3 regions of the Paenibacillus polygoni genome follow, and region 1 is predicted to be linked to each of the others. Evidence: a T-box and tRNA genes for the amino acid it is inferred to sense, from the RefSeq annotation. Region 1 holds a T-box; the other regions hold tRNA genes.
What was found. A T-box is a leader RNA that pairs with one kind of tRNA and senses whether it is charged. The one in region 1 lies ahead of tyrS (tyrosine--tRNA ligase), so its partner is inferred to be a tRNA-Tyr.

Region 2: it encodes a tRNA-Tyr, which carries the amino acid that the T-box ahead of tyrS (tyrosine--tRNA ligase) is inferred to sense. The anticodon was not compared.
Region 3: it encodes a tRNA-Tyr, which carries the amino acid that the T-box ahead of tyrS (tyrosine--tRNA ligase) is inferred to sense. The anticodon was not compared.

What each region holds. Positions count from the first base shown of each region.
Region 1 is NZ_CP127162.1:1,651,834-1,657,528, reverse strand. It holds gene QPK24_RS07940 (AGE family epimerase/isomerase) at 1-1,004, opposite strand, end outside; tRNA gene QPK24_RS07935 (tRNA-Lys) at 1,251-1,323, opposite strand; gene tyrS (tyrosine--tRNA ligase) at 1,569-2,828, opposite strand; T-box leader at 2,925-3,157, opposite strand; gene QPK24_RS07925 (MFS transporter) at 3,337-4,797, shown strand; gene QPK24_RS07920 (glycoside hydrolase family 88/105 protein) at 4,924-5,695, opposite strand, start outside.
Region 2 is NZ_CP127162.1:275,206-280,900, reverse strand. It holds gene QPK24_RS01475 (TauD/TfdA dioxygenase family protein) at 1-848, shown strand, start outside; gene QPK24_RS01470 (ABC transporter substrate-binding protein) at 912-1,937, shown strand; gene QPK24_RS01465 (TauD/TfdA dioxygenase family protein) at 2,195-3,109, shown strand; tRNA gene QPK24_RS01460 (tRNA-Gly) at 3,184-3,254, opposite strand; tRNA gene QPK24_RS01455 (tRNA-Pro) at 3,264-3,337, opposite strand; tRNA gene QPK24_RS01450 (tRNA-Arg) at 3,347-3,423, opposite strand; tRNA gene QPK24_RS01445 (tRNA-Gly) at 3,429-3,503, opposite strand; tRNA gene QPK24_RS01440 (tRNA-Leu) at 3,512-3,598, opposite strand; tRNA gene QPK24_RS01435 (tRNA-Lys) at 3,612-3,684, opposite strand; tRNA gene QPK24_RS01430 (tRNA-Gln) at 3,695-3,769, opposite strand; tRNA gene QPK24_RS01425 (tRNA-His) at 3,790-3,865, opposite strand; tRNA gene QPK24_RS01420 (tRNA-Tyr) at 3,893-3,978, opposite strand; tRNA gene QPK24_RS01415 (tRNA-Thr) at 3,989-4,064, opposite strand; tRNA gene QPK24_RS01410 (tRNA-Asp) at 4,115-4,191, opposite strand; tRNA gene QPK24_RS01405 (tRNA-Met) at 4,203-4,276, opposite strand; tRNA gene QPK24_RS01400 (tRNA-Val) at 4,286-4,361, opposite strand; tRNA gene QPK24_RS01395 (tRNA-Glu) at 4,370-4,441, opposite strand; tRNA gene QPK24_RS01390 (tRNA-Ser) at 4,474-4,562, opposite strand; tRNA gene QPK24_RS01385 (tRNA-Asn) at 4,568-4,643, opposite strand; tRNA gene QPK24_RS01380 (tRNA-Ala) at 4,648-4,723, opposite strand; tRNA gene QPK24_RS01375 (tRNA-Ile) at 4,746-4,822, opposite strand; rRNA gene rrf (5S ribosomal RNA) at 4,872-4,988, opposite strand; rRNA gene QPK24_RS01365 (23S ribosomal RNA) at 5,159-5,695, opposite strand, start outside.
Region 3 is NZ_CP127162.1:2,591,257-2,596,951, forward strand. It holds gene QPK24_RS12565 (ABC transporter ATP-binding protein) at 1-524, opposite strand, end outside; tRNA gene QPK24_RS12570 (tRNA-Gly) at 1,897-1,967, opposite strand; tRNA gene QPK24_RS12575 (tRNA-Pro) at 1,977-2,050, opposite strand; tRNA gene QPK24_RS12580 (tRNA-Leu) at 2,060-2,139, opposite strand; tRNA gene QPK24_RS12585 (tRNA-Arg) at 2,153-2,229, opposite strand; tRNA gene QPK24_RS12590 (tRNA-Leu) at 2,319-2,399, opposite strand; tRNA gene QPK24_RS12595 (tRNA-Lys) at 2,408-2,483, opposite strand; tRNA gene QPK24_RS12600 (tRNA-Gln) at 2,495-2,569, opposite strand; tRNA gene QPK24_RS12605 (tRNA-His) at 2,590-2,662, opposite strand; tRNA gene QPK24_RS12610 (tRNA-Trp) at 2,694-2,767, opposite strand; tRNA gene QPK24_RS12615 (tRNA-Tyr) at 2,774-2,859, opposite strand; tRNA gene QPK24_RS12620 (tRNA-Thr) at 2,869-2,944, opposite strand; tRNA gene QPK24_RS12625 (tRNA-Val) at 3,032-3,107, opposite strand; tRNA gene QPK24_RS12630 (tRNA-Glu) at 3,116-3,187, opposite strand; tRNA gene QPK24_RS12635 (tRNA-Asn) at 3,190-3,265, opposite strand; tRNA gene QPK24_RS12640 (tRNA-Ala) at 3,270-3,345, opposite strand; rRNA gene rrf (5S ribosomal RNA) at 3,396-3,512, opposite strand; gene QPK24_RS12650 (copper amine oxidase N-terminal domain-containing protein) at 4,129-4,662, shown strand; gene QPK24_RS12655 (cytosine deaminase) at 5,193-5,695, opposite strand, start outside.

The sequences.
Region 1 (5,695 bases):
TCCGTTCTCGCTGCAAATAAGGCAGCAGCTCCTAGAGCCTCTGTCTGCACCCAGTACAGTTTATCATTATCAATAACGGACTTGTTATCGGGAGAAACGGCGTATACAATGCCTCCATATTTTCGATCGACTCCCTTATTTGTTGCATGCCGGAAAAGAGCTTCTGCTCTTGGAAACAGCCACTCTTCCGGCTGATGTCGATCTAGCAGTTGCAACAGTTTACTCCACTCAATCGAGTGTCCAACCACAAATCCATAGGGACGGAATTCATTTTTTGTATTTCCTTTTTCATAATCCCAGTCAATCTTCCAGTTCTCATCGTAGTGTTCCCATAACATTTCTGTCCCGGACTGAGGAAGCAACTTAAACATCACCGAATGTGCTATCGTTCTAGCTCGTTCATCATATTTACCGTCCCCTGTGGCTTCAAAAGCTGCCATCATTGCTTCACACAGATGCATGTTTGCATTCTGTCCGCGATAGGAAGACGTTAGCGACCAATCTGCCGTTATTTCATCCACATAAAGTCCGTCTTCCTCACGCCAGAAGTGTTCTCCAAGTATTTCGTATATATACTCTATCATCGGTTTTGCTTCGACAATCTCCGCTTTATAGGCAGAAGCAGCAGCCAAAAGAGCAAAAGCATGTCCATATGCCATTTTCCTGTTATCCTCTACTCTGTGCCCTTTCACTTTCCAATAATATCCGCCATATTCTTTATCACGGTGTATTTCTTCTAAGTAGTTTAAACCACGCTTCGCCAAATCACGGTATTTATTCGAACCCGTTAAAATAGCCGCAGAGCTATAAATGTAAATCAAACGAGCTGTTCCAACAAGCGATCTAATCTCAGCATCAGGTACCGCTGCATCATCCAAATACGTGTTAAAATAACCTCCGTTAATTTCATCTTCTGTATGCTCAGCATAAAAATCAACAGTGTCTAAAATATGTTTCTCAAGGAAGGTAAGTTCCATAAATTGATTTCCATGAATGACTGTCATGACAAAACACCACCTATCCGTATTTATTGTAAAGCAGATAAATTCGTTCTCTATCTCCTTTACCCTAAATTCAGCTAGATCCTTCACCTTATTACCTAGTCATCAGAAGGAAATAAGGAATGTTCGAAAATATAATATGAGCACTAATACATATAAAAATAAAAAAAGACTGCAGATAGACTAGTAATTTAAACTAGTATATCTACAGTCCTGAGATGGCGAATACTCGGCCATCTTTAGCTAGGATGGGTTCTGAGGGACTCGAACCCTCGACCAATTGATTAAGAGTCAACTGCTCTACCAACTGAGCTAAGAACCCATGACTTTTTCATGTAAAAATCAATCAATGTGTCTATATTAACATATGAAATTTAATTTTGCAATATAAATCTATTATTTTCTTACCTAGATCTTACATTGAACGGGCAGATCTACCTAGTTAGATGTTAGATGTTATAAAACCGCGGAACACGTATTAGTGTCCCGCAGTTTATGATTGTAATGATAATGAACTTAGTTACCTAGTGCAGAAATACTGCAGCCCTGCTGTGGTTTCACTGTCTACTAGGACATTTTCACCAAGCTGTAGTTTTTCTTACCTTTACGAATAATGATAAATCGACCGCCAATGGCCTCACTTGCTGTCACTTCAAAGTTTACATCCGTAACTCGCTCACCATTCATCGAAATTGCACCTTTTGTAATATCTTCGCGTGCTTGACGCTTAGATGGCTCGATTCCTAGATCAACAAGCCAGTCTACAATATTTTTCGATTCATTCGTTGCTTCAAAGGTTGGCATTTCTTTAAACCCTTGCTCAATTTCATCTGCCGTAAGGGATTTAATATCGCCGCTGAAGAGTGCTGCTGTAATACGAAGCGCTTGCTCAAGCATTTCTTCGCCATGTACAAATCTTGTCATTTCTTCAGCAAGCTTCTTCTGAGCTTCCCGCTTATGCGGTTCTGTCTCTACTTTTTCAGCCAGCCCGTCAATTTCTTCTTTGGAGAGGAAGGTAAAGTACTTCAAATATTTCACAACATCGCGATCATCCGTGTTAGCCCAGAATTGGTAGAACTCAAATGGAGTTGTTTTCTTCGGATCGAGCCAGATCGAACCACCCGCTGATTTACCGAATTTCGTTCCATCTGCTTTCAGCATCAGCGGAATTGTCAGACCGAATGCTTTTGCTTCTGCTCCTTCTTTTTTCCGGATCAGATCTAGACCGCTTGTAATGTTACCCCACTGATCAGAACCGCCGATTTGCAGCTGAACATCTTCGTTCTGGTACAAATGCAAGAAGTCCAGAGACTGCAGAATTTGGTAAGAAAACTCGGTAAAGGAAATACCACTTTCGAGTCTGCTTGCTACCACATCCTTAGCAAGCATGGAATTGAGGCTAAAGTTTTTACCATAGTCGCGCAAGAATTCAATGACATTAATCTTATGGGTCCAGTCATAGTTATTAACCATGCGAATTTGGTTATCGCCTTCTGTAATAAACAGTTTTTTCATTTGGTTCGTGAGTGCATCCACGTTCGCTTGTACTTCTTCGAGTGTTTGCAGTGAACGTTCTGATTGACGCCCACTTGGATCTCCAATGGTTCCCGTAGCCCCGCCGATCAGAATCACCGGACGATGCCCGGCTAGTTGGAATCGTTTGAGTACCATGAAGGGAATCAAGTGACCAATATGCATACTATCGCCGGTTGGATCTACACCGCAGTACAGAGATATTGACTTTTGGCTCGTTAATTCCCTAAGACCTTCCGCATCCGTTTGTTGATTAATGGCGTCCCGCCATTCCAGTTCATCAATAATATTCACAGTGATAACACTCCTTTAGGTTCGTAAGTTTTCTTATAATTAGAGATAGACCAGCACGGCAAATATAAAAAAAATCGTCCCTATGTCTATTGTAGACATAGGGACGATTGAACAACCGTGGTACCACCCAGATTGCATAAATGAACGCCACACATCATATGTGCCATTTATGCCGCTTTTATCACGAGGTATCGTTCGCCACTTCCGCTCGGCATTACCCGAGATACTCCAGAGTGTAATTCGCGATCTTAGTGTGTACCGGGTTCCATCAACCCCCGGCTTTCTAGAACAGGGACTAAGCTGCTACTGGGCTCTTTCAACGTATATCATATATAAGATTATTGACAGTATAGAGAAATAATTTTTTGATGTCAACCATTGAGGTTAGGGTGTAAATCGATAATTTTCACAATAACGTTATAATTTACTTTGTCATCCCATTTTTTATCGTCCATGAGAATGTTAGAATGAATTTATATGTTCAAAAATTTCATTAGGAGCAAAAGAATTGCGTACACATCCAATTAATTTTCTGCGTATTACAGGCCTATTAGATGGTTTTTCATTTTTATTCTTGTTATGTATCGCCATGCCAATGAAGTATGCCCTCGGCATCGATGCAGCAGTTTCGGTCATGGGTAGTATTCACGGTGCTGTCTTCTGCCTATATGCTCTTGCGATCCTTTATGCTGCTATTCGGGTCAATTGGAGCTTATGGTGGTCAGCTGCAGCATTCATTGTCGCCTTTATTCCATTTGGCAATTTTGTATTTGATTTTAAGCTGAAGAAAGCTGTAACTAAATACAAGATGAAACCTTTTAATCCTGCCCTGATTGTATATAGTATTGTGTTCTTCTCTTTTATCGATTTATTTGCACAACTGCCCGTTATGAGCACATTTGCAGCTTCCGTTGGGGCAAGCACATTTATTGTAGGCTTTGTGGTAGGACTATATTCATTAACCAATACAGCGGGCAATGTCTTATCAGGTATTCTGACCGATAAGATCGGACCTTTTAAGTTACTGATGGCCGGATTAGTATTAACAAGCTGTACATTGCTGCTATATTATTTTGTCGAATCACCTGCGTTTCTGATCATTGTACGTATTTTTCATGGTTTTGTGGCTGGACTCATTGTTCCTGCTGCGTTCACCTTCTCTGCAAATACAACGATCAATAATGAACAAGGTAAAAAAGTTGCATTCACCGGCACCTTTGTAGGGCTAGCTGCGATTATCGGACCTGCTTTCAGCGGAATTATGGCAAGTAAAACCTCAGTCCCTTTCGTTTTTACTTGTATAGCCGTATTGGGACTCATTCTAGCCGTATTATCTGCTATCTTTCTTCGTAAATATAAAGTGTCTAAGACAGAAAAAGAGGTTAACGTCCACACATCCGCTGGATCGTTCTTTAATATAGGGGTGATTAAAGCCTATTGCGGAGCATTTTTCTTAATGTTCTCTCAAGGCGTAATTGCTTATTTACTACCCCTGCATGTTCAAACGCTTGGATATGATTCGAGATTAAGCGGCACGCTGCTTAGTACGTTCGGGATTATTGCTGTTCTCATGTTTGTCCTTCCTACGAATCGTATTTTCGATCGTGTTGCTCCATCGGTAACGATGGCAATTGGAATGGGTCTGCTTGGAATTAGTCAAATGCTGATCAGCCAATCAACAACGACACTCGCCCTTTACATCGTACTTGGTCTATACGGAATCGGTTTTGCACTCTTGTTCCCATCTATTAATACCATGCTCATTAGAGCTACCACAGCGGAACTGCGAGGCAAAGCTTACGGTTACTTTTACGCCTTCTTCTCTCTAGGTGTAGTCGCCGGTTCTTCCGTATTAGGATGGCTGTCTCTCAGTATTATCGGAGGATTCTTATTTACGGGAGTAATCCTATTGCTTACTTCTGTAACCATTGCCTTTCACAAAAATAAAGATCAGGTACTGAATCATTAAGGAATTTCATTTTCCTTCACACTTGGATATAAAAGAAGACAGGATCACTGGAACTTTACCTCAGGTAAACTCCATGATCCTGTCTTTTATTTTCACAAAAACCTAATTCTTCCCACGGTGCACGACCTACAGATATTCAACCGCACTAAGAGCCATGATGCAAGCCCCCAGCGATTTAAGATCATCTTCTACAATAGGCTCTGAAACATAATAGGTATACGATCCATCCCGATAAGGATTTCCTCCAAGACCTGCCACTTTGCAGTTCTGTTTAACAGAAAGCATACCCTCACGGTCCTTGTACAAGAAGTTATTTATAATTCCCTGATAAGCACGCTTAGCAGCCTCAGCCATCTCCGGACCTAGTATTCCAAGTGTATTTCCTTTCTTTAAAGTATAGGTGAACATAGAAGAGGCTGAAGCCTCCAGGAAATTCCCTTGCCGAGTGCCATGATTCATGACTTGATACCATAAACCAGTCTGAGTATCTTGTACGTTAAGAACTGCCTCGGAACAACGTTGAAGCATAGCCGCTACCTTTTCTCGTCCTACATGTCCCTCAAGAAAAGGCAATGTATCCACAAGAGCCATAGCAAACCAGCCCATCCCCCTCCCCCAAATCTGCGGAGATTGCCCAGTAACAGGGTTTGACCACCTCTGACCTCGACTCTCATCCCATCCATGATATAAAAGTCCGGTCTGTGAATCACGTGCTTTGTCCTCCATAAGCAGTAATTGCCGTACTGCTTCATCAATATAATGTCCCTCTCCAAACATAATTCCGTACTCGGCTAGAAAGGGCATCGCCATGTAATGACCATCAAGCCACATCTGGTGAGGATAGATTTTTTTATGCCAGAATCCACCGGATTTTGTACGCGGCTGATTGTTCATTTGT
Region 2 (5,695 bases), 1.4 Mb from region 1:
GCTTAGCAGAGGGAAGTCAACCAGAGCAGCCGTACACTTTATTTACGCTTAAACCTCTTGGTCCCTTGCTCGGAGCCGAAATTGAAGGTGTCGATTTAGCAGTTCCCCTCAGTTCAGAATTAAAAGCAGAGCTGCATCATGCCTTTCTCGAATGGAAAGTTCTCTTCTTCCGTAATCAAGATATCACGAGTGAACAACAAGTTGCTTTTGCCAAAGAGTGGGGTGAACTGGAGAAACACCCTTTCTTGCCTCAAGGAAATGCAGAGGAGATTACCCGTTTTGAGAAAAATGCCAATATGACTGGTAACGAAAATATCTGGCATACGGATGTATCCTGGCGTCAAGAGCCTGCTCTTGGATCCGTTCTCCGCCTTTCTGAAGTTCCGGCTCTAGGTGGAGATACCTTATGGTGCGACATGGGCGCAGCCTACGATAATCTGCCCGACGAGATTAAAGAGCGCATTGATGGTCTAACCGCTATACACGATTTCACCACTACTTTTGGCCGCTTTCTGCCGCCTGATGTACTCAACGTGAAGCAAGCCGAATTCCCGGCCGCAGAACACCCTATCGTACGTACACACCCCGAGACAGGCAGAAAAACCTTATTCGTAAATGCGGTCTTCACGATCCGTATTGTTGGTCTGGAAGAAGAGCAGAGCGAGCAACTCCTAAATTACCTGTTCAGCCAGGCTCATATTCCTGAATATCAGATCCGCTTCCGCTGGGAACCTAATTCAGTAGCCTTCTGGGATAACAGAGCAACCCAGCATTATGCTGTATCCGATTATTTTCCTCACCGCCGGGTAGCAGAGCGAGTATCGATAGCGGGAGATCGTCCTTTTTAGATCTTACGCAACCTTGCTGCAGTATTTCGCTTTATCACAAACTTTGGATGGGAGTTAAAAAAAATGAAACGTCGTTCAAGTAATAAATCCAAAATGGTTACACTCGTAACCGTTCTACTTATGGTGCTTACCGCTTGCAGTAATGAAAATCGAACTTCCCCATCCATTAGTGGTGGATCTGCAGAAGCTGCTGCTGGAAGTAAATCAACCGAGGTAACTGTTCATATTGCTCGCCTTGGAGGAATCAGTCCTCTTATGATTGCAGAGGAAAAAGGGTGGATTGATGAGGCCTTCGCAGAGAAAGGCGCCAAAGTAGAGTGGAGTAACTTTACGAGCGGTCCTCCTATACTAGAAGCCATTGTATCTAATCGGATAGACCTCTCTTCCATGGGTGACGGAGCTGTGATCACAGGCTTGTCCAATCAGATACCTTTTGAAATTATCGGACTGTTAGGTGATGGAAAGGATCTAAATACGGTGATTGTTCCTGTAAATAGCACCATCTCCTCTGTTGCTGATTTGAAAGGAAAAACGATTGGTGTTGCCAAAGGGACGACAAGTCACGTGTACTTAATCAAAATTTTGCAGTCCATCGGTCTATCCCAGGATGACGTTAAACAGATCAATCTGCAAGCAGATGATGCTTTAGCTGCTTTTGAGACAGGACAACTGGATGCCTGGATAACCCTTGACCCTTATGTAACCTTAAGTGTGGAGCAAAAAAAGGCGAAAATCATTGAAGTCGAGGGGGAATTCCTTGCTCCCTTATCCATGATCGCTAGAACTGGTTTTGTTAAGGAACATCCAGAACTCGTTACAGAATATTTAAAAGTGTACCAAAAGACACTCGACTGGCAACGCGATAACCTTGACGAAGCAGCTGCTCTTTATGAAAAACATTCTAAAATGCCTGCTTCTGTCATCAAAACGGTACTGGAGCGAAGTGCCAATCAGCTCTCTGCCTATACATCTCAGGCTATAGAAGCCCATGAAGCATCCTCGGAAATACTGCTAAACAATAAATTCTTAAAAAAGAAGCCTGACTTTACAAAAGCAATTAACAATACGTTTGTTGAAGAACTGAATTAAATGAACTGCTACCCCCCATTGCTTTTAGTCCGAATGACTAGAGTATAAAAGACACAAGAGTACTTACAGTTACTGTGCCTCTCTATCTGGTCTTTAACACAAGTAGACAGGCATGAAATCTGAAATTTGTATACTATTTTTTTTATTCTATCATTGGCAGGCCTCATACCCCTCGTACACTTAGTTTTGTTATATCCGCCCTTATTGTAAGAAAACCATTATAGCGGGAGTCCGCATATCCAAGGAGGAGTTTATTCATGAATAATGTTATTCATAACCAAGTAGTTCAGCTAGAAATTGTACCGGTAGCCGGAAGAATTGGAGCGGAAGTGAGAGGTATCGATTTATCGGAGGATCTCTTTCCTGCGGTCATTCAGTCCATACAAGAAGCTTTGCTCAAGTACAAAGTTCTCTTCTTTAGGGATCAACATCAACTAGATGATGAGGGGCAAGAGCGATTTGCCAAACTTTTAGGAGAACTGTATGCACATCCCACTGTGCCCGTTAAAGATGGTACCCAAGCTGTACTTGAACTGGATTCTGCCCACGGAGGCCGTGCTAATGCTTGGCACACCGATGTTACCTTTGTTGAAGCTTATCCTAAAGCATCCATTCTGCGCTCCGTGGTAATTCCTCCTGCTGGAGGAGATACCGTATGGGCCAACACCGCAGCGGCATACGAAGATCTATCTCCTGAATTAAAAGAGCTCTCCGGCAGCCTTCGCGCAATCCACTCCAATGCTTTTGATTATGCGGCATCTGCCCAACAAGAAGCTGCAAGAGAGCAGACGCAGCGAAAAAACAACGCCTTTGTCTCGACGGTATATCAAACCGAGCATCCGGTAGTAAGAGTCCATCCCGAAACAGGAGAACGTCACTTGCTATTAGGACAATTTGTAAGAAGGATATCGGGGCTCAGAACGGCAGATTCAGATCGAATCATCGATATTTTACAAGAGCATGTTACCAGACTTGAAAATACAGTTCGCTGGCGCTGGGCCGTAGGTGATGTGGTGGTTTGGGATAACCGAGCAACACAGCATTATGCAATTAATGACTATGGCGATGAGCACCGTGTAGTACGGCGTGTTACCATCGCTGGCGATATTCCGATTGGTATCGATGGTCGTAGAAGTATAACGCTTCAACCAAAAAAAGAACAGGCCGATTAATACACCTGCCTGCTCTATACTCCATATAATAATATTAAAAAACCCCTTCGCTTTCGCGAAGGGGTTTACTGTGAAGCGGGTGATGGGAATCGAACCCACGCTATCAGCTTGGAAGGCTGAAGTTCTACCATTGAACTACACCCGCGTATAAATATCGGGATGACACGATTTGAACATGCGACCCCCTGGTCCCAAACCAGGTGCTCTACCAAGCTGAGCTACATCCCGTTATTTAAATGGCGCGCCCTGAGAGATTCGAACTCCCGGCCTTTTGATTCGTAGTCAAACGCTCTATCCAGCTGAGCTAAGGGCGCAAATATGGAGCGGACGACGGGAATCGAACCCGCGACCCTCGCCTTGGCAAGGCGATGCTCTACCGCTGAGCCACGTCCGCGAAATATATGGTGCGGTCGAGAGGACTCGAACCTCCACGGGGGTTAGCCCACACGGACCTGAACCGTGCGCGTCTGCCAATTCCGCCACGACCGCATATATATAAAAGTGAGCCATGAAGGGCTCGAACCTTCGACACCCTGATTAAAAGTCAGGTGCTCTACCAACTGAGCTAATGGCTCGTACTAAAAATGGCTGGGGATATAGGATTTGAACCTATGCATGACGGAGTCAAAGTCCGTTGCCTTACCGCTTGGCTAATCCCCAACAGTGATAAGGTTTAAAAATGGGGCGATCGATGGGACTTGAACCCACGAATGCCGGAGCCACAGACCGGTGCGTTAACCCCTTCGCCACGACCGCCATAACAAAATACTTTAAAAATAAATCTGGTGGAGGATGATGGATTCGAACCACCGAACCCGTAAGGGAGCAGATTTACAGTCTGATGCGTTTGGCCACTTCGCTAATCCTCCATAATGAAACTGGTGCCGGCGAGAGGACTTGAACCCCCAACCTACTGATTACAAGTCAGTTGCTCTACCAGTTGAGCTACACCGGCTAATTGATTACGATATACCATACTCCATTTTACTGAAGTTAAGATAAAAGTGGCGGAACTGACGGGATTCGAACCCGCGATCTCCTGCGTGACAGGCAGGCATGTTAGGCCTCTACACCACAGTTCCAGGTATTACAATTGCGGGGGCAGGATTTGAACCTGCGACCTTCGGGTTATGAGCCCGACGAGCTACCGAGCTGCTCCACCCCGCGATAGTTATATGGTGGAGATTGAGGGGATCGAACCCCCGACCCTCTGCTTGTAAGGCAGATGCTCTCCCAGCTGAGCTAAATCTCCATATAAAGTGACCCGTAGGGGATTCGAACCCCTGTTACCTCCGTGAAAGGGAGGTGTCTTAACCCCTTGACCAACGGGCCTTACTGTATTAAATATTCCAAAAAGTTCGCAACGGAGAAAGAGGGATTCGAACCCTCGAGACGCTTGTGACGCCTACACGATTTCCAATCGTGCTCCTTCGGCCAGCTCGGACACTTCTCCAAAAGTGGCTCCCCGAACAGGGCTCGAACCTGTGACAACTCGATTAACAGTCGAGTGCTCTACCAACTGAGCTATCAGGGAATAGTGGTGGAGCCAAGCGGGATCGAACCGCTGACCTCCTGCGTGCAAGGCAGGCGCTCTCCCAGCTGAGCTATGGCCCCATAATGGGATTATGAGATTAAATGGTGGGCCCTAGTGGACTCGAACCACCGACCTCACCCTTATCAGGGGTGCGCTCTAACCAGCTGAGCTAAGGGCCCTCATCGTTAATTAAACGATTAGGCGAAAAAATAACCCAAAAGGGTATTTGCTTGGCGGCGTCCTACTCTCCCAGGACCCTGCGGTCCAAGTACCATCGGCGCTGGAGGGCTTAACGGTCGTGTTCGGGATGGGTACGTGTGGAACCCCTCCGCTATCGCCACCAAACGAGCATTTGTGAAACAAATGCGATCCGCGTTGGTTTTGGTACATCACTAAATAGTGTGTATAAAACCAATAGCGTTTTTCAGGATTTGCTCCCTGAAAACTAGATACGAAACAATCTTTGCAATTTATATAGCTTATGCTTCCGAAGTAGCTTTACTTCAGAAAGCTTGTAGGATAAGCCCTCGACCGATTAGTACTGGTCAGCTCCATGCATTGCTGCACTTCCACCCCCAGCCTATCTACCTCGTCGTCTTCAAGGGGTCTTACTAGTTGGGAAATCTCATCTTGAGGTGGGCTTCGCGCTTAGATGCTTTCAGCGCTTATCCCTTCCATACATAGCTACCCAGCGATGCTCCTGGCGGAACAACTGGTACACCAGCGGTATGTCCATCCCGGTCCTCTCGTACTAAGGACAGCTCCTCTCAAATTTCCTACGCCCACGACAGATAGGGACCGAACTGTCTCACGACGTTCTGAACCCAGCTCGCGTACCGCTTTAATGGGCGAACAGCCCAACCCTTGGGACCTACTTCAGCCCCAGGATGCGATGAGCCGACATCGAGGTGCCAAACCTCCCCGTCGATGTGGACTCTTGGGGGAGATAAGCCTGTTATCCCCAGGGTAGCTTTTATCCGTTGAGCGATGGCCCTTCCATGCGGTACCACCGGATCACTAAGCCCGACTTTCGTCCCTGCTCGACTTGTAGG
Region 3 (5,695 bases), 940 kb from region 1:
GATTCCAAAATATTATTCCTTGATTGGGGATCTACTCCAACCGTAGGTTCATCCATAAAAAGAATACGCGGCTTATGTACAATCGCACAAGCGATGTTCAGACGTCTTTTCATACCACCCGAAAATGTCTTTGCTATACCTTTTCTTCTGTCCCATAATCCAGTAAACTCAAGTGCTTCCTGTACGGATGTATGCAGCTCTTTGCCTCGAAGACCATATAACTTCCCCCAATATGTTACATTATCAATGGCGCTTAAGGTTTCGAAAAAAGCTAAGTCCTGCGGTACATAGCCAACCGACTGTTTAATTTCTTTTGCATGCTTGGAAAAATCCTTACCAAACATTTTCACTGTTCCATTGTTTATTTTTAACAAGCCCAGCAATGTGTTCATCGTTGTTGATTTGCCTGCGCCGTTGGGTCCGAGCAGTCCAAATATCTCACCTTCCTGGATACTGAGATTAACCCCGTCTACAGCTGTGTAATCTTTGTATCTTTTGACCAGACCCGTTACTTCTATGATCATCTTCATTCCTCCTCAAACATTTGATTATGTGATTAGATATCTGTAGCGATAAACAACAAGCGCGAGTGCCTCATGAATCATTGATGGGGACACTCGCGCACTTACGATTTCCATATGAATTTTTTAAATCCATCATAAGAAATCTAAAAAATTCCGTTTTCGTCTTATATTATGTGGCTATCCTTAAAATCCTTTTTGAATAATTGTTCATGCTGTTGCATTATAACACAAGAATATACAGTAAATAGTACTCAATGTTGATTCACACAAAAAACCTAATCCCCGCACTGTAATACGAAGAAAAGGTGACTTAGTTCCACATGATTTGATACCGTTGCCCGGTAAGAATATATCAAAATCACAATTAAATTTTTCTGAAATTTGATGTATTCAATTTTTTTAAACACCTATTTATCCCACATTTTAATCATTTCTACAATGTCATTAAATGTATTCTCAGCCTCTAAAGTAGAATGTAACTCAATAGCTAAAATTCTAATATTCATCCTAATCGTACACGTCCTTCTGTTTACGGGTACTGTCCATATATTTTCCACTAAAAAAGAAGTCTTTTACTTACGCCCTTTATTCGCTATGTTGCCTCACTCGCTCGGACAGAAATCTGTAATGTTCTATTCTTGTTAGATTTAGATTTATCGCAGTACACTAGGATATATTTCTTGGGTTATAAATAAATAGTAAGGTGTAAGATAATAAATCTTTACATCCGTACTAGTTTAAAATATTTGCTATTTTAAACTTATAGAGAGGTGTATTTGGTGGATATGTTCGAAGTATGTAAGTATGTTTATTATTATCTATTGTGAAATATTCATATAGTGTGTTTTTCATGTCATCGTATAAAAAGAACCCCAAGCCTATTAAATCCATTCTGAGGCTTGGGGTTTAAGGAATAGGGAAGAGTAAAAAAATGACTTATTGTACTATACGATCACTTTAAATAGAAGTCGATTTTCACTTCACTGTACTTTTTTAATTTCGAATACCATGGTTTACTTCTATCTTGACGCTGTATGTAAGAAGTAATTCAGTAAAAACAGGTCTATGTTCATTTGGATCTTCCATAGCAGTCACTTCTTCAATGAATTTATCTATTTCAGCTTCCTCGCTTTTAGGTGTGTATCGATATCTAGCCTGGAAAAGGAAAACCCGAGTAGATCATTACTTACGCTTCTGTAAAATCAGATAAATCAGGACTACTAGTAAAATGAACTACATTCTATTGATAGACATCAACTAACATCCGAGTGCAGTTCATAGCGGGTAATTTTTGTTTTGCGCGTGTCACACACTCATCTGACTAAATCCATAATAAAAACCCCTACGCTTTCGCAAAGAGGTTTATTCATGAAGCGGGTGATGGGAATCGAACCCACGCTATCAGCTTGGAAGGCTGAAGTTCTACCATTGAACTACACCCGCGTATAAATATCGGGATGACACGATTTGAACATGCGACCCCCTGGTCCCAAACCAGGTGCTCTACCAAGCTGAGCTACATCCCGATTTATAAATGCCGGTGAAGGGACTCGAACCCCCACGGTTTCCCTCACGATTTTGAGTCGCGCGCGTCTGCCAATTCCGCCACACCGGCTTGTTAAAAAAAATGGCGCGCCCTGAGAGATTCGAACTCCCGGCCTTTTGATTCGTAGTCAAACGCTCTATCCAGCTGAGCTAAGGGCGCAAAAAATATAAAAGCAGACAACGGAAATCAGCGGCTCTTGCCTTGGCAAGGCAAAAGTCTACCGCTGACCCATGTCCGCAATGAAAGGATGCGCGTGAAGGGACTCGAACCCCCACGTCAAAGACGCTAGATCCTAAGTCTAGTGCGTCTGCCAATTCCGCCACACGCGCATATATCATGGTGAGCCATGAAGGACTCGAACCTTCGACACCCTGATTAAAAGTCAGGTGCTCTACCAACTGAGCTAATGGCTCGTACTAAAAAATGGCTGGGGATATAGGATTTGAACCTATGCATGACGGAGTCAAAGTCCGTTGCCTTACCGCTTGGCTAATCCCCAACAGCGATAAGTTGTACAAGGGCGATCGATGGGACTTGAACCCACGAATGCCGGAGCCACAATCCGGTGCGTTAACCCCTTCGCCACGACCGCCATATATCATTATTCTATACAATTAGAAAATTGGCAGGGGCAGCAGGAATTGAACCCACACCAACGGTTTTGGAGACCGTTGTTCTACCTTTAAACTATGCCCCTAAAAACTGGTGGAGGATGATGGATTCGAACCACCGAACCCGTAAGGGAGCAGATTTACAGTCTGATGCGTTTGGCCACTTCGCTAATCCTCCATATGAAACTGGTGCCGGCGAGAGGACTTGAACCCCCAACCTACTGATTACAAGTCAGTTGCTCTACCAGTTGAGCTACACCGGCTAATTAATACGATTATACCATACACCCCATATTGGGAGCTAGAATAAATTTGATGAATTCACAGGATTTCGTCCTGCTTCAATTGTATGGTGGAGATTGAGGGGATCGAACCCCCGACCCTCTGCTTGTAAGGCAGATGCTCTCCCAGCTGAGCTAAATCTCCATATCAAATGACCCGTAGGGGATTCGAACCCCTGTTACCTCCGTGAAAGGGAGGTGTCTTAACCCCTTGACCAACGGGCCGCTGGCTCCCCGAACAGGACTCGAACCTGTGACAACTCGATTAACAGTCGAGTGCTCTACCAACTGAGCTATCAGGGAATAGTGGTGGAGCCAAGCGGGATCGAACCGCTGACCTCCTGCTTGCAAGGCAGGCGCTCTCCCAGCTGAGCTATGGCCCCTCATCGTTAAAATAAATGATTCAGTAAAAATATAACCTAAAAGGTTAACTGCTTGGCGGCGTCCTACTCTCCCAGGACCCTGCGGTCCAAGTACCATTGGCGCTGGAGGGCTTAACGGTCGTGTTCGGGATGGGTACGTGTGGAACCCCTCCGCTATCGCCACCAAACAATGATTTTTGCGCTGTGATATCTTCAGTGAACACTCACCAGCAAAATATCAGACCTTAGAAAGGACATTCAGCTTAAAATCTGTCAGAAAATCCTTACCGGATTTATAATTTATCATATTTCAAAAACATATTCAACTAGTAATAAAAACCATCGATCAATAAATTAAATATCTTTAATTACTGCATCATATGCACATTGTAAATGTCTCTTTCTTAAGAGGACATAAATAATATATCATATTGAATAGAGCTATTCTAATAGTAAATCACCCCTTTTATTCATGAGAAATAGGGTATCGCACCCTCCAAATCATCACTGTCCTCATTGATCATCTTTCATTTATCATCTCACTTAAAAATAGTCTCATATTTTAATATCAACTTTCAAAAGATAACTATATAGAATGATAAACAATATTTCTAATGTAGAAGTTTTTCGTATAGTGAAACCAAATAATGTAACTACAATCAAATTTATAACGTCTTTCATTATATACATTTACAAATGGAGGCGATAAAAATAAAGAAGAAACTATTCATCTCACTTTTTGTGGTTGTTTTTTCTCTTAGCATAATGGTTGGTTTAGCTTTTGCTAAGGTGAACATTAGGATCGTGGTTAACGGTCAACAAGTTAATTCAGATGTAGCTCCTCAGATCGTCAATAACCGAGTAATGGTGCCTATAAGTATGGTAGCAGAGGCATTAGATGCGAATGTAGGTTGGAACCAAAAGAATCAAACGGTAACTATCAATGACAAATCGATACCTTCTCAGGAAGATATATGGAAACAAGATCTTGATTTCATTGGTAGTGGTTGGGCAAGTCTTAAAAACATTATTGGAACATTTATGATTGGTTACGATGAAAGAGATGATGCATTAATTAAATCAGTATCAGTGGAAGGTTATGATAAGTTACCTATAGGTGGAATGTACCCAGCGATTATGGACTATAAAATTGTTGATGCACAGGAATTAACTCATTCCTTAAAAGTTAGAGTGAAAGTTATTCTATATGAAGATATTTTAAAAGGAGAAATATGGGATTTTGTAATAACTAAACGGAAAATTGAAACTATGAAAAAAGTAGACTTTTTCAACGTCGATGAATATACAGTTTTCCCAGGTCTTTCGTATTCAAAATAAGTCCTTTTATTTACCCAAATGATCGACTATGTAATTCTCTCTTCTTAGTTGTAAGAAAGGTTGTGGAAAGTTGAACAGTAAATTTTTATCGAGTTTTTTATTAAGTTTTGTTTATGTAATCGTTTTTTATTTTGGTGCATATGGCTTGATGTTACTCGGTATGATCGATGATGGTTTCTTTATATTAAATCATGTATTTGTTGGTTTTTATCAATGGCTTTACTTGGTACCACTTATCATTTACCAAAAAAAGAAAAACAGAGTATTTACAGGTTACCTTATAGGCGGATTATGTCTCACTTGTTTAAACATCGCGTTGATTGTATGGATATTTTTAGACCCCTCAAAATTCTTTTAAGTTAGCCATTAAAAAATGACATAGCAGATAATATAAATTTATTATTACAAAAAACCCCCTCATGTATGCAGGAAGAGTTCGCGGTATACGTTCTCTTTTCACCCTGTATACAATGCGGGGGTTTAAAGTTAATGAAGCAAGCAATGCTTGATGCATCGCTTGCTTCATTTAATTATTTATTGAAAGTGACTTTTTCCAAACCATTCTCAAGAATGATTGACGTGTCCCTAGGTTTTGTTTCGGCAATTTTGCGGCCGCCTCTGAAAGAATAAAGCACTGCAGCTTGTTTACGGATCGCCTCATATTCATTCTCTGCTTCAAGAACGATGAAGTTCGCTGGTTTACCTTCTTCAATACCGTACATATCTTCAATATGCAGGGTTCTTGCACTATTTTTCGTAATAAGATCAATTGAATTCACGATTTGATCGTAACCAAGCAGCTGAGAAGCATGGATACCCATGTGCAGTACTTGAAGCATGTTGCCTGTACCAAGCGGATACCATGGATCAAAGATATCATCGTGTCCGAAGCACACATTAAGCCCGGCTTCTTGCAGCTCTTTGACGCGAGTCAGCCCTCTTCTTTTCGGATACGTGTCGAAACGTCCTTGCAAGTGGATGTTGACCAGCGGATTGGATACGAAATTCAGGTCCGCCATCTTAAGAAGTCTGA